Regions from separate parts of the Virgibacillus sp. FSP13 genome, predicted to be linked through region 2. Evidence: predicted binding sites of a transcription regulator. Region 2 holds the regulator's gene; the other holds the start of a gene.
The links. The regulator CtsR, encoded in region 2, represses protease genes until heat stress. The targets are predictions, from matches to a motif close to ATGGTCAATAAAGGTCAAACA.
Positions count from the first base shown of each region.

Region 1: clpP (ATP-dependent Clp endopeptidase proteolytic subunit ClpP) is a predicted target of CtsR. The motif match lies at 8,131-8,151, and genes of this name have one in related genera.

Region 1 covers NZ_JBSVKG010000013.1:51,413-63,208, forward strand. Annotated here, with positions in the region: gene ACW2QC_RS12295 (glycerol-3-phosphate dehydrogenase/oxidase) at 1-1,063, shown strand, start outside; gene ACW2QC_RS12300 (tetratricopeptide repeat protein) at 1,266-2,270, shown strand; gene trxB (thioredoxin-disulfide reductase) at 2,359-3,312, shown strand; gene ACW2QC_RS12310 (NUDIX domain-containing protein) at 3,579-4,043, shown strand; gene rapZ (RNase adapter RapZ) at 4,065-4,949, shown strand; gene ACW2QC_RS12320 (gluconeogenesis factor YvcK family protein) at 4,946-5,905, shown strand; gene whiA (DNA-binding protein WhiA) at 5,938-6,885, shown strand; gene ACW2QC_RS12330 (HPr family phosphocarrier protein) at 7,146-7,406, shown strand; gene clpP (ATP-dependent Clp endopeptidase proteolytic subunit ClpP) at 7,478-8,068, opposite strand; gene ACW2QC_RS12340 (response regulator) at 8,236-8,847, opposite strand; gene ACW2QC_RS12345 (sensor histidine kinase) at 8,819-10,213, opposite strand; gene ACW2QC_RS12350 (DUF6305 family protein) at 10,244-10,834, opposite strand; gene nikC (nickel transporter permease) at 10,933-11,796, opposite strand, start outside.
Region 2 covers NZ_JBSVKG010000019.1:59-8,779, reverse strand. Annotated here, with positions in the region: gene radA (DNA repair protein RadA) at 1-283, opposite strand, end outside; gene clpC (ATP-dependent protease ATP-binding subunit ClpC) at 1,321-3,747, opposite strand; gene ACW2QC_RS14605 (protein arginine kinase) at 3,762-4,826, opposite strand; gene ACW2QC_RS14600 (hypothetical protein) at 4,823-5,362, opposite strand; gene ACW2QC_RS14595 (CtsR family transcriptional regulator) at 5,396-5,863, opposite strand; gene ACW2QC_RS14590 (MgtC/SapB family protein) at 6,074-6,772, opposite strand; gene ACW2QC_RS14585 (NUDIX hydrolase) at 7,013-7,630, shown strand; partial or broken rRNA gene rrf (5S ribosomal RNA) at 8,686-8,721, opposite strand, start outside.

The DNA.
Region 1 (11,796 bases), on a different contig from region 2:
TGGTGAATCCGGAAAAATAGTTGGTGTAGTAGTTAGTGATCAGCTTACAGGTGAAACTTATAACGTGTATGCGAAAAAAATCGTCAATGCTTGTGGGCCTTGGGTTGATGATCTACGTGAAATCGATGGTTCTAAACAAGGTAAATCGTTGCATCTAACGAAAGGTGTCCATTTGGTATTTCCTAAAAAACGGTTTCCATTACAACAAGCGATTTATTTTGATGCACCTGATGGCCGGATGATTTTTGCTATCCCGAGAGATAACAAGACATATGTTGGAACAACTGATACGAGTTATGAAGGAAATATTGCACATCCAACAATGACAGTAGAAGACCGAGATTATTTAATTGATGCAATTAATTATATGTTTCCTTCCCTTGAAATGAAAGCTGAAGATATCGAATCGAGTTGGGCGGGGTTACGTCCGTTAATCGCTGAAGAGGGAAAAAACCCTGATGAAATTTCCCGTAAAGACGAAATTTTCATCTCCGACTCTGGCTTGATTTCGATGGCTGGTGGTAAATTAACCGGATATCGTAAAATGGCGGAACAGGCAGTAAATACTGTGGTAAAACAATTAAAAGACGAGGAAGGGATTCTATACTCTAAATCAGAAACCCTTAATTTACCGATTTCGGGTGGCGAAGTTGGCGGTTCAAATGGATACAAACGCTTCAAGGATCGGAAGGTAAAAGAGGCTGTTGCTTTAAAAATAGATGAAGAAACAGCGCAAATGCTAGTTAAGAAATACGGATCAAACATCGATACCATTTTTGAGCTGTATCAAGAAAAACAAGAGGAAGCGAAGAAAGTAGCTATTGATCCAGTGGTTTTTGCACAGCTTATTTATGCACTAGAGTACGAATTAACATATAAACCAGTTGACTTCTTTATTCGTCGAACAGGAGCATTATTTTTCGACATTAATTGGGTTCGAACTCATAAAGATAATGTAATTGCCTACATGGCGGAAGCATTGCACTGGAGTGAGAAACAAAAAGAAACGTATCAAAATCAATTAGATGAATTACTTCATGAAGCGGTAACCCCAGATAAATAATGTTCGTTATAACTTCTATCTTACAAAAAAGGTAGAAGTTTTTCATTTTGTTTTTAAAAGCAATCCCTTTCAATGGATAAATATGATATACTTTGATCTAGCCTAAATAAGAAGTAGGTAGCTGACGTTACTGTTAAAGCAGTTATGTCAGCTTTAGTGCTTGTATAGTATTATGTATGTATGAAGAAACAGGGGGATAAGTGTGCAACATTTAGAGAATAATATCGTAAAGAGTAGACAAAATAATGTTCTCCCTTTTATTCCTGAAGGTGACTTTTATTTTACAAAAGGTGTGGAAGCCTTCCGCAAAAGAAAATTTGATATTGCTTTGAAGTGGTTAAAAAAAGCAATTGAACAAAAGCCAAATGATCCGTTGTACAAATGTCAAATGTCTATTATTTATACGGAAATTGGTTCGTACCATGCTGCAAATCAATTGTTAACAAATGTATTGCAATCTACTGGTGATCAGTATATGGATTGTTACTATTTATTAGCAAATAATTACGCACATTTAGGATTACTGAATGATGCAAAAAAATACGCGGAATCATATCTTACTATTGAACCTGAAGGCGATTTTAGTGAAGAAGCCAAAAGTTTGCTACATTTAATTGATATAGATGAAGAAGATGAAGATGATTGGGATCTGGAAGAAGAGGATGAACTTCTAATTTACCAAGAAACGGTTTTTTATCATATGGAAAATAATGAATGGGACAAAGCAATGCCAATAATCGAGGAGATGCTTACATTATTTCCTGAACACAAACAGGCAAAACATGATTATGCACAGGCATTATTTTATACCGGGTTTCGGGAAAAAGCGATTCAACTTGAACTTGACATATTGCAAGACGAACCCGATTCATTAGTCAGTCATTCGAATTTGGCGGTTTTTTATTGCGAACTTGATCAGAAGGTTGAATGTGAAAAACATATTCAGTCGTTACAAAATGTATATCCGATTCAAGAACAGCAAAAATTACGAATAGCAGTTACACTTGCTAGAACAGGAATGTATCGTGAAGCAGTAATGCGTTTTCGCACACTTGTTAAGCGAGTTGTAAAAAATCATCCTTCATATTATAGATGGTTCAGTATTGCAAGTTATCATGAAGGAGATCAGGCAAAAGCAATGTCATTATGGAAAGAGGGCTGTCGACAACATTCGGTGCTAGCTAATGAAAAGGAACCGTGGTTATAAAGATTTGAGCAGAAAAATAGACGAAATGAACCGATTCTTATACGATTAAGTTGGCTGAACAATAATAGAGAAAAGGGGCTGAAATTCAATGTCCGAAGAACGTATGTATGATGTTATCATTGCCGGAGCAGGACCTGCTGGTATGACAGCGGCTGTTTATGCTTCACGGGCAGATTTAGACACATTAATGATTGAACGAGGAATCCCAGGTGGCCAGATGGCTAACACAGAAGATGTAGAGAACTACCCTGGGTATGAGCATATTTTAGGGCCGGATTTATCAAATAAAATGTTCGAGCATGCTAAAAAGTTTGGTGCCGAATATGCTTATGGTGACATTAAAGATGTTGAGGACCATGGCGATTACAAATTAGTAAAAGCAGGAAAACATGAATATAAAACACGTGCACTTATTATTACAACGGGTGCTCAATATAAAAAGTTAGGTATTCCAGGTGAAGAAGAATTAGGCGGTCGTGGTGTATCTTATTGTGCCGTTTGCGATGGGGCATTTTTTAAAGGAAAAGACCTTGTTGTTGTCGGTGGTGGGGATTCTGCTGTTGAAGAAGGTATTTATTTAACACGCTTTGCCAATAAGGTGACTATTATTCATCGCCGTGATGAATTACGTGCACAAAAGATTATCCAACAACGAGCATTTGACAATGAAAAAATTGAGTTTATTTGGGATACGGTTGTTGATACAATCAATGGCCCTGAAGGAAAAGTAAGTAGTGTTTCACTAAATAATAAAAAATCCGGCGAAAAAAATGAATTTGCTGCAGATGGTGTGTTTATTTATATTGGTATGGTACCGCTTAGCGAATCATTTAAATCATTAGGAGTAACCAATGACGATGGCTATATTCCAACAAATGAAAACATGGAAACAAGTGTACCAGGTGTTTTTGCAGCGGGAGATATTCGCGAAAAAGAACTTCGACAAATTGTAACAGCAACTGGTGATGGAAGTATTGCAGCACAATCAGCACAAAGTTACATTGAGGATTTGCTTGAAGAACTGAAAGCAGCAAAATCATAATAAAAACAAGTAATTGCATTTTAACGCTGTTGTAACATGCTCGAAACAATTTTGGGGTATAATATAATTAACTAATTGACCCCCTTTTAATAGATAAATTAGTTTTTTTGCAGAGGTGCTTGTCGCCTCTGTCTTTTTTTATGTTTGTCCAATTCTGTCGGGTTCATTAGTAAAAAAATCCCTTTCAATCATATCCTTGTTGCTAAGGAAAAATTCATTGTATAATAGAGATAATGTTTTTTATAAATTAATGAGGTGCAATGCATATGCAACGCGTGACAAACTGCATATTAATCAATAACAAAAAGGTTTTAGTAATAAAAAAGCCTCGACGTGGCTGGTATGCGATTCCTGGAGGAAAAATGGAGCAAGGTGAATCCATCAAGGAATCAGTAACAAGGGAGTTTTACGAAGAAACAGCTTTAACGTTGATCAATCCGAATTTAGCTGGCGTCTTTACCTTCAGTGTTTTTGAAAACGAGGCTATTACAGAGGAGTGGATGATGTTCACCTTTGTTTCCCATTATTTTAATGGTGAGTTAACAAAGCATTGTAAAGAAGGAGAATTGGAATGGGTTTCTCTTGATCTTGTGCATGAATTACCAATGGCTGAAGGGGATCATCACATTTTCAATCATGTCTTAGCATCAAGTGAAACGTTATATGGATCGTTTGCGTATACAAAAGATTATGAGCTGCTTGATCTACGCCTCGATCCGTCCGCACCATAAGGAGGAGACGCAGTGAACAATATAGATAATAAGGAAACAAGATTAGTTATTATTACTGGTATGTCCGGTGCCGGAAAAACGGTAGCTGTGCAAAGCTTTGAGGATCTTGGTTATTATTGTGTTGATAACCTGCCCCCAGCATTGTTACCAAAGTTCTTAGAATTAATGAAAGATGCAACAAATAGTATTCAACGTGTTGCATTAGTGATGGATTTACGTGGACGTGAATTCTTTGATTCATTAGTTGAAGCATTAGATATTTTGGGTGACGAGGATTGGCTTCAAGAACATATTCTCTTCCTTGATGCGAAAGATGAGTCATTAGTCACTCGATATAAGGAAACACGTCGTTCACATCCGCTTGCAGTCGGTGGATTGCCACTAAATGGCATTAAACAAGAACGGAAAATATTAGATGAATTAAAAGGGAGAGCACAACGCGTAATTGATACAACTAATTTAAAACCACGAGAATTACGCGAAAAAATCCTCCATGCCTATTCAGAGGAAAAACAAGAGATATTTTCTGTTCATATGGTTTCGTTTGGGTTTAAGTACGGGGTACCAATTGATGCTGATTTAGTTTTTGATGTACGGTTTTTGCCAAATCCGCATTATGTTTCACACTTACAGCCATTAACAGGACTGAATCAGGAAGTTTCATCATATGTATTTAAATGGTCAGACACACAAAAGTTCAATGAAAAAGTACTCGATTTACTCCAATTTATGCTGCCACAATATAAAAAAGAGGGTAAGTCACAGCTTGTTGTTGCAATTGGTTGTACGGGTGGCCAGCATCGATCTGTTGCCATTACTGAGTATTTTGCGAAGAGATTATCTTCTGGCTATATTACCCATATTACCCATCGTGATATTGATAAAGGGAAGGGCCATAACATATGAGTAAAAGGACACAACCAAATGTAGTCGTTATCGGTGGTGGAACAGGAATGCCGGTCCTTTTGCGTGGTCTGAAGGATCTGCCAATAAATTTAACTGCACTTGTCACAGTGGCAGATGACGGAGGTAGTACGGGGAGGTTACGTTCGGAAATGGCGATTCCTGCCCCAGGAGACATTCGAAATGTGATTGCCGCTTTATCTGATGCAGAGCCAATGTTGCTTGATTTATTTCAACACCGCTTTGCCAATGGTAATGGTTTATCTGGTCATTCAATGGGTAATTTGTTGCTGGCCGCTATGACTTCTCTTACAGGGGATTTTTATACTGGAATTAAAGAAATTTGTCGTGTACTTAATGTAAAAGGAAATATTTACCCAATATCAAATGAAAGTATGTCGTTACATGCAGAAATGGACGATGGGTCAATTGTGTCTGGTGAATCATCTATTCCATTAGCACATAAAAAAATTAAGCAGGTGTTTTTAGAACCGCAGCCAGTTAAACCATTGCCTAATGCTGTCAGGGCGATTGAACAGGCTGATTTGGTCGTCATTTCACCAGGGAGTTTGTATACAAGTATCATGCCGAATCTTATTATCCCGCAAATAGATGTAGCACTTCGTGAGGCAAAAGGAAATGTGGTCTACGTTTGCAATGTCATGACACAGGCGGGAGAAACAACAGGATATACTGCTAGTGACCATGTGCAAGCTATACATGATCATATTGGTGAGGGCTGTGTGGATTCGATTGTTGTACACAATGAGCCGATTAGTGAGACAGTCCGTGAGATTTATGCAGAAGAAAATGCTGATCCCGTTGTTTATGATACGGATCAGTTACTTGCTATGAATTTGCAGATTGTTGAAGGGGATATTATTGATCATTCCCAAGCAACACTTCGTCACGATACAAATAAAATTGCTGCCTTACTATACTCGATCATTGATCAATAGGTTCCATTAATTGTTAGGCGGAGGTGAATAAATTGTCGTTTGCATCTGAAATTAAAAAGGAATTAACAGCAATGGAGGTAGATGAATGCTGTACGACTGCCGAATTAGCTGCCTTAATTCGCATGAACGGTGCTATCTCGTTATCTAAACAAGATTATACACTTGATGTACAAACAGAAAATGCAGCTATTGCACGCCGTATCTATACATTGATCAAAACTTCTTATTCGTTTCCCGTTGAGTTACTTGTTCGGAAAAAAATGAAGTTGAAAAAAAATAATATTTATATCGTCAGAATGAAAGAAGATGTTCAAGAACTATTATTGGATCTTGATATCTTGAGAGAACCGTATACATTTGTTCGTACGATCTCAAACCAATTTCTAAAGAAGTCTTGCTGTAAAAAATCATATTTACGTGGAGCTTTTTTAGCAGGTGGGTCGATAAATAATCCGGAAACATCATCCTATCATTTAGAGATTTATAATTTTTATCAAGAGCATAATGATGCATTATGTGACTTGCTGAATAGTTTTGATCTGAAAGCGCGTAAGTTGGAACGTAAAAAAGGCTATATTACGTATATCAAAGAAGCTGAAAAGATTACAGAATTTCTTAATATAATTGGTGCACATAACGCATTATTTAAATTTGAGGATGTACGCATTGTTCGCGATATGCGGAATTCGGTCAACCGCTTAGTAAACTGTGAAACAGCTAACTTAAATAAAACAATTGGAGCAGCATTTCGACAGATTGAAAATATTAATCTAATCGAAAAAGCGGTTGGCTTGGAAGTATTACCAGAAAAACTGCGGGAAATAGCAGTTTTGCGTGTCCAACATCAGGATGTTTCGTTAAAAGAGCTTGGGGAACTGGTGTCAAGTGGAAAGATATCAAAATCTGGTGTCAATCACCGGCTAAAAAAAATTGATGAGTATGCTGAGAAAATTCGAAGCGGTGAATTAATCGAAAACTGAATAAGTATTCACTTTAATTAGTTTTCATGGTACAATTGTTGATAATTTATCCTGCCCTAATAAGCAGTATTCTTAAATGAATGAAGTTCTTCCTTGCATCGTGTTCAAGTCCGTAACATTCTACATTTTTAAAATTAGAAATCAACGGACCTGAACATCTTGATTTACACTAACCTCAAGGACTGATGGGTGTTTTACTATTGTTTTGCTTATTAAGAGATATAATGACAGCGTTTACAACATTGGAGAGGATGATCAGAGTGGTTGAGCGATCAGTGACAGTTGAACTTGAAACAGGATTACAGGCAAGGCCTGCAGCACGATTTGTACAGGAGGCAAATCGGTATGGATCACATTTATTTTTAGAAAAGGATGGCAAGCGAATTAACGCGAAAAGTATTATGGGATTAATGAGTTTAGCGATTGGAACAGGGGAAACGATTACGTTAATTGGTGATGGTGCTGATGAAGAGGCTGCGATTACACATTTAGTTACATTTGTTACTGAAACAAAGATGTAATAGACTTGCAAGGCGTTTTTTGCAAATAGAAAAAGAAAATCCCCCGACTGGAATTAGTCAGGGGATTTAAATTATTTATCGTCTTTGCGTTCTAGAACTTTATCAATCAAGCCATATTCTTTTGCTTTTGCTGCAGTCATGAAGTTGTCACGTTCTGTATCACGTTGAATCACTTCTAATGGTTGGCCACTTCGTTCGGCAATGATTTGATTTAGTTTTTCCCGCATTTCTAAAATACGTCTTGTGTGAATTTCAATATCTGTTGCTTGACCTTGTGTACCGCCTAGTGGTTGGTGAATCATTACTTCACTATTTGGTAGTGCATAACGCTTTCCAATTTCGCCGGCAGTTAATAGGAAAGCCCCCATTGATGCTGCCATACCAGTACAGATTGTTGATACATCTGGTTTTATGAACTGCATCGTATCGTATATCGCCATACCAGCTGTAATCGAGCCACCTGGTGAGTTAATATAAATGGAAATGTCCTTTTCAGGATCCTCTGCTTCTAGGAAAAGTAATTGCGCAACAATCGAATTTGCTACGTTATCGTCAATTGCACTTCCTAACATGATGATGCGGTCTTTAAGTAAACGTGAGTAGATATCGTATGCACGTTCTCCACGGTTTGTTTGTTCAATAACTGTAGGTATTAAATTCATGTGTAAATCCTCCTAATTCTTCAAATTGATCCATTTGGATTGGATAGTTTTATCATAACTAATAGGTCAAAAAAGGTCAAACAAAAACGATCGACAAATTTGTTCAATAATAAAATACACCTTCCATCATTCCCGTTTATAAAGAATATAAACCGTCATGCAGGAAGTTAAATAAATTTGTAGGTGTTTTTTGGACGTCCTTTTTTCCCGTATTTCGAAATTACTTCCACTTCACCTTTTCCTTCAAGGTAAATTAAGTAGCGATGTACGGTTTGATAAGCAATCGGCAATGCTTGTTGAATATCATTAATTGTCGAGGGATTATCTTGCTGAATCAAATAATTTTTGATCGACATGAGTGTGGCTTGATTGATTCCTTTATCAACAAATACACTATTTTGATTTTCCGTCAGTCTACCGATTTTCAAGTTGATCCGGATACGTGAAAGTAGGTCGGGAGCTTTAATTGGTTTTAAGGCAAAATCGGTTGCTCCAGCATTAAGAAAGGTATCTGCTATTTCTTGACGTTCATCAACTGTTAACACAATAATTGGCACCGTTTGACTTACATTACGTATTGCTTTTGTCGTTTTTACTCCGTCCCAATCTGGCATGTGATAGTCCAATAAAACAAGGTCAGGGTTCATTTTTGTATACAAATCAATCGCCTGTTTACCTGTCGCTGCTTCTAATACCCCCCAATCTGCATAATGACATATCTCTTTTAATGTAAAACGTATATCTTCATTATCATCGACTATTAGAATGGTTGTACCCATTTACTTTTTCACCCTCTTTATGGATCGGAAGTAAAATATTCATTTGTGTATGGCTTCCAGGAATACTGTTGACCGTAATACTTCCGCAATGATTTTCTACTACCTTTTTGACAAAAGAAAGTCCAATTCCAGATGAGTTTTTTGTGCTGAAACCGTCTTGCCAAATATTTTTTAAATGGGATGACTGGATGCCAGGTCCATTATCTTGTATGCGAAGTAAAATACCACTACCTACTCTTTTGACATGGATGTGAATATATCCTGCTTTTCCGGAAAAAGATGTAATCGCATTTTCTAAAATATTCGAGATAGCACGGGAAAACCGAATTTTATTAACATAGATCGGTGGCACGTTTTCCTGAACATTGATTACTAAATCAACTTGTTGTTCATTCAGATCAAGATGACTTGTAACATATTCCAGTAATTCTTGAACAGGAATTTGCTGCTTGATATTTTCATAGAGAATTTCCGATATCATATCCTTCATTTTTTCTAATGACTTGTCCATGCGGTTGAAATACTCTTGTACATAGGTGTCTGTTGTTGGCTGCATTTTTAAATTTATCAGTGAGGTCAATCCTTCCACCGTTACCAATGGTGTTTTTAAATCATGTACTAATGTATTTATTTCCTGATAAACAGATGATTCAATGAGTGCAATGCGCGTCTCCTTTAATTCTTCTTCTTGCTGTTGATATTTTTTTAATGTGTAAAATTGTTTATTTACAAGATGAATGAGGAAGCTTAAAATGACAGCAATGGTTAGAAAGGCAACAAAAAAGATCGTTGCCAGTGTGTTGTACAATCTATTTTCGGTAAAATAGCTGTCGGCAATTTTAATACTCACCGCCATATCATTAGTCCCAAACCCAAATTGGGACAGTGCAGGAATCAGTTGCAGCCATTCGCTGGCCATTAAAATGAGAAAAAGAACGATTGAAAAAATAAAATAAAAATGCTTTTGCTTCGGTATGTATAGGTTAAGAAGAATAACTGTTCCGATCGTTACCATATGGCCAAGATAGGAAAAGTGTTCATGATAAATTTGGTTAAACAAAGTGATGGCTATCATCGTTATGCTGATAAACAATAAGGAAAAACGAATAGATTCTACCTGTCTCGTAATGGCGTGGGCAAGCAACATGGAACCAAAATAAATGAAAAAGTAAATCAGTACATATTTTGCTATGAAAGCAAAAGCAGTTACCAATAGTTGTCCACTATCATGCATCACGATACTCTCGTTAATGTTGTCACTAATAAATAGGGACCAGTTCGGAATAAAGGTTGGGAACAATTCACCATATGTAAGGAATAGAAGCCCTAGAAAACCAATTAAGGAATAACTTTTTTCTTTGAGCATAATATCAGGCCTTTCTTATAAATATGACCATTATCGAAATGCCGAGTTGAAGGGTGTAGATATATCGTCTAACTGTGTAACCAATGTTGTTGGCACATGATGAGCTTTGAGTGTGGATACTAATTGATTTGGATGTCTTAAATTTTTTAATCCGATATAATAGTCGGCATAAGGAACTGTCTCGTTGAAAAGTTTTATTGTTTCTTTATCCTCACGATGTCCTCCAGAAAGATTAACAAGAATGATCGGCAATTCCATTCGTTTTGATTCTTTTACGATCTGTTCTGTTCGTGATACTTCTTCTACAAAGGATCTAGGGGTTTGCGCCAATCCGTTCGCACTGAACCCAAGGAGAATGACAACACTTTGATAATCATAAAGATCAGTTGCCAAAGCCCGCGGACGATAATCGGCTTCAAGGTTTAGGTTTTCAGCAATTGTTAGCAGTATTGTTCCTTCAGCTGCTTGACCAGCAGATGTGATTAAAATCTTTTCTTCGCCAATCGGTGCTGGAAGATTGGGGTACGTATTTATATGCTTGTCTGCAGAACCATTGAAGGATATGAAAAATAGGATAAATGCGAAAAACACACAAATTAAAACAGGAATATATTTTGTCATCTGGTTACACCTCACTTTTTAAAACAGCCTTTAAAAAAAGAAAAAGGTAAAGCAGTTGCTTTACCTTTAATCATACAATATTATTATCAGAAATGTCACTATTGTTTTAACCTTGGATCTAATGCGTCGCGCAATCCATCACCAAATAGGTTAAATCCAAGGACAACGAAGAAGATAGCGAGTCCCGGAAATGTTACTACCCATGGTGCGTTCTGTAGTGCCGCACGCCCGTCACTTAACATTGCCCCCCATTCGGGTGTTGGTGGTTGCGCTCCAAGACCTAGGAAGCTTAAACCAGCTGCATCTAAGATTGCTGTACCAACACTTAGTGTAGCCTGAACGATTATCGGGGCAACACAATTTGGTAGGACGTGCTGCATTAAAACTCTACCATGTTTAGCTCCAATGGCTTTTGCTGCCTCGATATATTCCGTTTCTTTGACAGATAAAACTGCCGAGCGAACAATTCTGGCAAACTGTGGTACACCAACAATCCCAACGGCTATCATTGCGTTACGTAAGCTGGGACCAAGTACAGCCACAAGAGCAATCGCTAAAAGGATACTAGGAAAAGCCATCATAATATCAATAATTCGCATGATTATCTGGTCGACCCATCGCCCAAAATAGCCAGCTATACCACCTAATAGAACACCAACAATCATCGCGATACCAACAGCAATTACACCAATTTGTATGGAAATGCGTGATCCATACACAATTCGACTGAATATATCACGTCCAAGCTCATCTGTACCAAGTAAATGATCAGACGATGGAGCCATGTATCGATCAATAATATTTTGATCTGTTGGACTATGTGTTGCAATCATTGGCGCAAATATGGCTGTTAAAATGAGTATTAAAATAATACATAACCCAATAAAGGAAGTTTTGCTTTTAATAATTCGCATTAATGAGTCTACCCATAATCGACTTGACTTCGGTTGTTCAGTTTCATT
Region 2 (8,721 bases):
TTAATACAAGTGAACCTGGCACAATTCCACCGCCAAGTACCCGATTAAATTCCTTCATCGTCGTTGTAATGCGCGGCTCTTTTTGAGATTCAATCGTTGTGATTTTTTCGGGTTTACTAGCATGTTTTCTCTCTCCTGATAACCCGCTCCGATTCTTAATAGTAGATGCTTCCATTTCTTCTACTAATGTATTCCAATTATTGCAACCAGGACATTTTCCCATCCATTTTGCAGATTCATAACCACAATCCTGACATACAAATTTTGTCTTCCGCTTTGCCACTCCATCCATCCCTTTCAATCTAACTCTATTGTATACGAATTACATAACATTAAAGTTACAACAATCTATCATTTTTATAAATTCTATTCCATATCTATGCCACAAACCCCAAACGGCAATTGTTAATACCTATACGCCGAATGCAGACAAAAAAACAATCATTTACACACAACTTTCGTACCAATAAAATAAGATCATACAGTTAGCTAAGGCAAACGTTTCTAATAATTGCCTTGACAACTCTGGTAAACCTAAAGACTGTTAAGATTGAGACTGCGATTACTTGCTTTATTGAGAACATTTGTTGATTTATATACAAAATGCGTAATAACTAAAAAATTGCTTCCTCGCCGTTCCGGAAATACACTACGCTTTCCGGGGGCGGCTGCTGAGCCTCCTCGTGCTAGGTGCTCGTCGCGTTGCAAGTAATTTCGATGAAGTAGCGCTCCTCGCAACTCGAAGCTTACTCGGTGGGAGTTTTGCTCGTCGCACTGCGGGGTCTCACCTAGGCCTTTCCTCCCCCAGGAGTCTCCGCGTATTTCCTCCACTGGTTTCGCATTTACTACCATTAACTGTAGTAGTATGTGTTCTGTCAAGTCGCATCCTATCGCTTCACTAGTCCGGGTGAGTGGAGGGTGGTGACTCCTCGAAAAAGAAAAGCACTTTTTCTTCGTGCGATGTATCGCTGACGAAGCCTTCCTTGTCCTGCGGGAATAGCACGTGTCCGAAGACCCCGCAGAGTGGTTTTCTCGAGGAGGCTGAGGCCGTGCCCGCGGAAAGCATCCACCCGGAACGATCCCGGACGGTGGGAAATGCGCGTACTTATAGAAAAGAGTCCTGCAGTCACAGCTTATTTAAATGCGATTAATCCAAAGTCAACTTAAGCAGTGAATATTCATCCTTCCACATTTTATCAAGGCATATTTGTCTATTTCACGCCGCAAAAGTTGAGTCATTAAGAATAAGCTTTTTTGGAAAAAGCCAGCAGGAACATCCTACTGGCTTTGATATATTCACACAAGCTCAGGTGTTTTTGTCTAGGCTAAAACGGTAAATTCACCTTTATTATTTAGCCCGATTTTTACCTTTTGCCCTTTGGCGATTGTTTCTTTCAGCAATTCTTCAGAAAGTAGGTCCTCAACGTTTTTCTGGATCGATCGACGCAATGGTCGCGCTCCATATTCCGGATCAAAACCGTCGCTGGCAATTTTCTCTAAGGCTTTATCTGTCACAGAGAAGTTAATATCCTGCTCTTTTAATCGTCGTTGTAATTGTTGTACCATCAACGTAACAATGTTTTTCATATGTTTTTTCTCTAATGAATGGAATACAATTGTTTCATCGATACGGTTAAGAAATTCTGGACGAAATGCCTTTTTTAACTCTTCCATTACTTTTGATTTCATATCACTATATTCTTGGCCCTCTTCACCAAGGTTGAAACCAACATATTTATTCCGCTTCAACTCACTTGCTCCAACATTAGAAGTCATAATTAACACGGTATTGCGGAAATCAACTACTCTACCTTTGGAATCTGTTAATCGGCCATCTTCTAATACTTGTAATAAAATATTAAATACTTCAGGATGTGCCTTTTCAATCTCATCAAGCAACACAACGGAATAAGGTTTTCTCCGTACTTTTTCGGTCAATTGTCCGCCCTCTTCATAGCCAACATAACCTGGAGGTGAACCTACAAGCCGAGATGTGGCATGTTTCTCCATATACTCAGACATATCAATTCGGATCATCGCATCTTCATCAGCGAACATTGATTCTGCTAGAGCACGTGCCAATTCTGTTTTTCCCACTCCTGTAGGTCCAAGGAAAATGAAAGAACCAATTGGACGTTTCGGGTCTTTTAACCCTGCCCGTGCTCTGCGAATTGCCTTTGAGACTGCTTTTACTGCTTCCTCCTGACCAATGACACGATCATGTAAAACATCTTCCATGTTTAACAATCGATCACTTTCGTCTTTTGTTAATTTCGCGACAGGAACTCCCGTCCATGTAGAAACAACAGAGGCAATATCCTCAACAACCACCTCAGAGCTTTCTTGACCTTGTTTTTCCTTCCATTGATTTTTAGTTGTTTCCAAATCTTCTCGTAAGCGTTGTTCGGAATCACGTAAAGATGCTGCTTTCTCAAATTCTTGGCTTTGTACCGCCGCATCTTTTTCTTTACGTACTTCTTCAAGCTTTTGTTCCAATTCTTTCAAATTTGGTGGAATCGTATACGACCGCAAGCGGACCTTGGAACCTGCTTCATCAATTAAATCAATTGCTTTGTCGGGTAAAAACCGATCTGTTATATAACGATCAGATAAATTGGCCGCAGCTTCAATCGCTTCATCTGTAATTGTTACACGATGGTGTGCTTCATAACGATCACGAAGTCCTTTTAAAATTTGAATCGTTTCCTCTAAAGTTGGTTCATCAACTTGGATCGGCTGGAATCTACGTTCTAATGCTGCATCTTTTTCAATGTATTTTCTGTATTCATCTAATGTTGTTGCACCAATACATTGAAGCTCACCACGTGACAGAGACGGTTTTAAAATATTAGATGCATCAATCGCGCCTTCCGCACCACCAGCACCTATTAATGTATGCAATTCATCGATGAACAAAATGATATTGCCTGCTTGACGGATCTCTTCCATCACTTTCTTTAGGCGGTCTTCAAATTCACCACGATATTTCGTTCCTGCAACAACTGTACCCATATCAAGCGTCATAACCCGTTTATCACGCAATATTTCTGGAACCTCATTGTTAATAATTTGCTGTGCCAGGCCTTCTGCTACAGCTGTTTTACCAACCCCTGGTTCACCTATTAATACGGGGTTGTTTTTGGTACGACGGCTTAGCACTTGAATAACGCGCTCAATTTCTTTGCTTCGACCAATGACAGGGTCAACATTTCCTTCTTTCGCTGTTGCAGTTAAATCCCTTGCAAGCGAATCAAGTGTCGGTGTATTAGCATTGGTTGATTGGCCCCTACCTTGGCGACCTGCTTGTGATTCGTTACTACCTAATAATTGTAGTACTTGTTGTCGTGCTTTATTTAAACTTACACCAAGATTATTTAAAACACGAGCAGCAACACCCTCGCCTTCACGGATTAGCCCTAACAATATATGTTCCGTTCCTACATAGGAATGCCCTAGCTTTCTTGCCTCATCCTGTGATAACTCGACTACCTTTTTGGCTCTTGGTGTGTAATGAATCGTTTGCATCGTCTGTTTACCAACACCAATAAGCTGCTCCACTTCTTGCTGAATTTTTTCCACTTCTAATCCTAGCGACTGTAACGCTTTAGCGGCAATCCCATCCCCTTCACGGACAAGTCCTAATAAAATGTGCTCCGTTCCAATATTGTTATGGCCGAGCCTAACCGCTTCTTCTTGTGATAAGGCTAAAACCTTTTGTGCTCTCTCGGTAAAACGTCCAAACATCATATAGTTGTCTCCTCCTATTTTTCTAATTTTAACCGTTCACGAATTAGCGATGCCCGTAGTACATCCCGTTCATTGGCAGTCAAATTTTTCTTTGCATATTGCTGTAGGAATCCCGGCTGTGTAAGAATCATTAATTCATTAAGTATATTTCTTGAGACATTCTCAATTAAACCTAAATCAATCCCAAGACGAACGTTTGATAAACATATTGCCGCTTCTTTTGATTCGATAATACGGCTATATTTCAAAACACCGTACGAACGATAAATACGATCTTCCAAGCGGGTACTTGACTGTTCCATTAATCTTGTCCTTGCTCGTCGTTCATGTTCAATCAATTGCTTTACAACACTTTGTAAATCTTCAACAATATCTTCTTCTGACTTTCCAAGGGTAATCTGATTGGAAATTTGAAAAATATTTCCTAGTGCTTCACTACCCTCTCCATAAATTCCCCGGACGACAAGACCTAATTGGTTAATGGCTGGGATCATTCGATTAATTTGTCGTGTCAATGCTAGTGAAGGAAGGTGCATCATAACCGAGGCACGCATTCCAGTCCCTACATTTGTCGGACAGCTTGTTAAATAACCCCTTGTTTCATCAAATGCATAATTAATTTTCTCCTCCAACCAATCATCAAATTCGAATGCCTTCTCCAATGCTTTGTCTAGTTGAAGTCCTGGAAAATAAAGCTGCATCCGGATATGATCTTCTTCATTAATCATGACAGAAACTTGTTCGTTTTTCGAAATAAGTGCAGCAGCAACCTGTTTATCTTTGGCTAGATGTGGACTAATTAGATGTTTCTCTACTAGAACCCGTTTTTCTGTTGACGTTAAATCTGGTATTGATATGAATTCAAAATCTTGATAGTCTTGAAATGATCTATGTGCATATTCTGTTTCAAAAAATTGGCGAACCTCTTCAAGCTCCTCCTTTTCAGCGATAAGTGGAAAAGAAACCTGATCAAAGTTACGTGCCAATCGAATTCTACTGCTTAAGACAATATCACTGTCTGGCCCCTCTTCACGCATCCAGGGACTAATAGCCTCATCCATGAAGTTCTGCAATGTCATGAATTATCACCCCGCATTTCCTTTTCTAATTCTTTAATTTTATCGCGAACGGTTGCCGCCTCTTCAAATGCTTCTCGGTCGATCAAATTTTTAAGTTCCACTTTATAATCGTCCAGTTGTTTTTTGGCATGCAAATCGCCGCCCTGACGTTTAGGGATTTTCCCTGAATGTTTTGTGTTTCCACTATGAACCCGGCGCAAAATCGGGTCCAAGCGATCAGCGAATGTATGATAACATGATGAACAGCCAAATTTCCCAATGCGTTTGAATTCGGAAAACGTCATTTCACACTGTGGGCATTGCAATTCCTTTGATGGTGTAAATGCAGATGAATTATTATGATTCCCCATTGGCGACGATTCAAAGTTAAATAAACCTGTCAATAAATCATGAAGGGAATAACCTTCTTCTGGGTCAGTCATATACCCTTTTTCCTTTGCGCAGATTTCACATACGTGGACTTCTATTTTATTTCCATTAGTTAACTGGGTAAAATGAACCGTGGCGGGGCGTTTATGACATTCTTGGCATTCCATTATTTATTTCCTCCTCCCTTATCTTGCCTATCATTACTTATTCAGATATTTTAACGTTGTCAACATTGCTGTTAACACACGTGCACGTACTTCATCACGAAGCGGCAATTGAAATGCTAATGTATTTCGGCCAATTGCACTAACCATAATTTTAGCTTCTCGCTCTGTAATTAACTTTTCCTCTAATAGCCGTTCTAAAACGTCAAGAGCCGCCTGTTGTGTCACGGTGGGATTAATCATTTCAATAATTTCATCAAGTAATTCCGATTTCTCTTGGTGCTTCACTCGAATGATTCGAATATATCCACCACCACCACGTTTACTTTCTACTATATACCCTTTTTCCACCGTGAACCTTGTATTAATCACATAATTTATTTGTGATGGAACACATTGAAATTGATCGGCTATTTCACTACGTTTAATTTCAATAGCATCTTGAGCTGCCTGCTGAAGTATTTGTTTTAAATATTGCTCAATAACGTCTGAGATGTTACCCATGACCCTCCTCCTCTTGTTCCAATGAGCTAACTCTTCGTTGTTAATATCGTAATCGTTTTGACTTTGACTATCTTTGACTATGTTTATATTATACGACAAATTACAAGAGATGCAAACACATTGTTCCTTTTTATTTTAGACAATGTTGGAGGAATCAAAACCCATTATGTAGAGAAAATAAGATTCATCAATGAAGCATATCATTTCTGTTTAATTTCTCTCTGCAATATTTTTTACAAACTTTAATTTGGAAATCCCCTCAAACAATGACATCCTATCCAGATCAGAGTCTTGATGTACCTTTATAAAAATACTTCTCAAGTCATTTTCAACCTTGACAATTTCCACCTTTTTGATCGTTACATGATATGATTCCATGACAGATACAATGTTACTAATTTGCAAATCTGGCAATGCCACAATTTCAATCAGCATCGACGAGCGCCCTCTCGTAAATAGCCTCTCAAAATTATTAAGAAAGATTAAACTCAGCAGGATTACAAGTGTTGTAAAAACAGCTGTAGCGTACATTCCAATCCCAACAACCAATCCTAACCCAGCCACAGCCCAAATTGAGGCCGCAGTAGTTAAACCACGGATTGTACCACCATAAACAATAATCGTTCCAGCACCAAGAAAACCAATACCACTAATAACATATGAAGGAATACGCGTTGGGTCAAAACGCACATTTTCATAGCTATCAATATAAGCCTCAAAGCCATATAGTGATAGCAACATCATTAAGCAAGAGCCAATCCCTACTAGTATATGCGTACGGAAACCGGCAGAGTGATTTTTCATTTCCCGCTCAAAGCCGATCAACCCTGATAATAGTAATGCAATAAATACCCGTAGCATAATAAGCAGAAAATGATCCCCAAATAGTTGATCAAAATTTATTGCCATTCACACTGCCTCCTTCACAATTAAATGTATCGCTTCATTTTACAGTAAAGTAATCAAAATAAACAGTCAAATTTTCATGAACATTAATTCCATATATATGATTGTTTTAAAGGAAATATTTTGTTAGAAAAGGGTTTTTGAGCTTAATTATAGAATAGGTATGTATGATAAAAAGTGGAATTCGATACGAGGTTCAGGTTAATGCGTATGAATTTGAATAATAGGAAAAGGGAGTTATATATGAGTCATAAATGGCTAAATTGGGCAAAACAGATCCAATCTTTATCCCAATCTGGATTAGCCTTTTCAAAGGACAAATTCGATATAGAGCGATATGAAGCATTACGCCAAATAAGTATAGAAATTATAGCAGAATATACCGATGTGGAAATAGAAAAGGTAAAGAATCTATTTGCCAGTGAAACAGGATATCAAACACCAAAAGTAGATGTTCGTGGTGTCGTATTTAAAGATAACAAAATTTTAATGGTTAAAGAAAAGATTGATGATAGATGGTCATTGCCCGGGGGATTTTGCGACATAGGTTTGTCTGCCTCCAAAAATGCTATAAAAGAAATAAAAGAGGAATCAGGCTACGATGTGAAAGCAAGAAAATTACTTGCCGTTTTAGATATGAACGATCACCCGCATCCACCACAGGCCCATCATTATTATAAAATATTTATTCGGTGTGAGATTATCGGTGGAAATGCAAATACCGGAGTAGAAACAAATGACATTAACTTTTTTCCAGCAAATGATTTGCCAATCCTATCTACTAGCAGAAATACAGAATCACAAATTAATATGCTATTTGATTTTTTAAGAGATCCTGATAAAGCTGCTGTCTTTGATTGACCTGTTCTGGTAATCCTACCATTACGTAAAGTTTACAATTTAAGAATTTAAAAATTATGTTCATTTTTTAAAGATGGCTCTTTTTAACCAAAATGGGATTTTAATGCTGATTTTTGCGCCTTCCTATAATGGAGTTAACCATTTAAAATTTTTGTTACGATGTGATAAATTGATTTAGGCTGATTTTGTTTCTTGAATATTTACCTCGCAGCCCATGTTCTGTAGTCTTTTATAAAATATTCTTTTTTTCTTTTCTTGGAAGATAGCCCCCTCCAAGTTCTTTTTATGGGGTTTTTGTTTACAATATCTGGGGAATGATTTCTAATAAGAAGTGTGCTAATGCCATATTTGCATTATTGGTCCTCATCGGTTTACTAATCGATAATAAAAGGGGATTAACCTACTATCTTTTGTTTTCACCTGGCACATTACTGCCTTTAAAGCCTTTATTTCCCTTACCATTAAGTATGGAGTCTAGCAATACACCTCCAGAAACATCAAATACATTGGAAGCGTATGTGCTAAGTTTGTGATTAGCATTTTGTTATATCTTATGGATTCTATTTTTTCAGATGTTGTGTTGCCTAGAAGATTGCGGCGATAACGCGTCAAATCCCGTAAATCTCTAAATACTACTGGTGGGACAATATCACGTCCCAAGTAAGGATTAATTACTTGGGATTTTTCTCACTCCTATCATGGTGCCATTGCAGTTGCGACAATGTAGTTCTACTTTTTCCCCTTCATTCAAATCCACGCTAAATTCACCGATGATATATTCTGGTACTCCATCGGTTTTATGGCAATCTAAACATTTAGAGAGGACATTGAAGAGAGTCTTCTTCAAATGATTCCATCATACACTGATAGGACTTCTTTTCACGCTTTGCTTCTAATAATAATGAGATTTATTTTGTTCGCATAAATGTATGTAAATTTTGCTTTATAATGGGACCGTATAATCCATACCAACCATCCGAAAATGTTTTGGCGGAATGAGATAAATTTCCCTATTAAAAAAACTAAGATACAAATTATGCATCTTAGTTTTAGTTGCCTGGCGGCGTCCTACTCTTGCAGGGGCAAAGCCC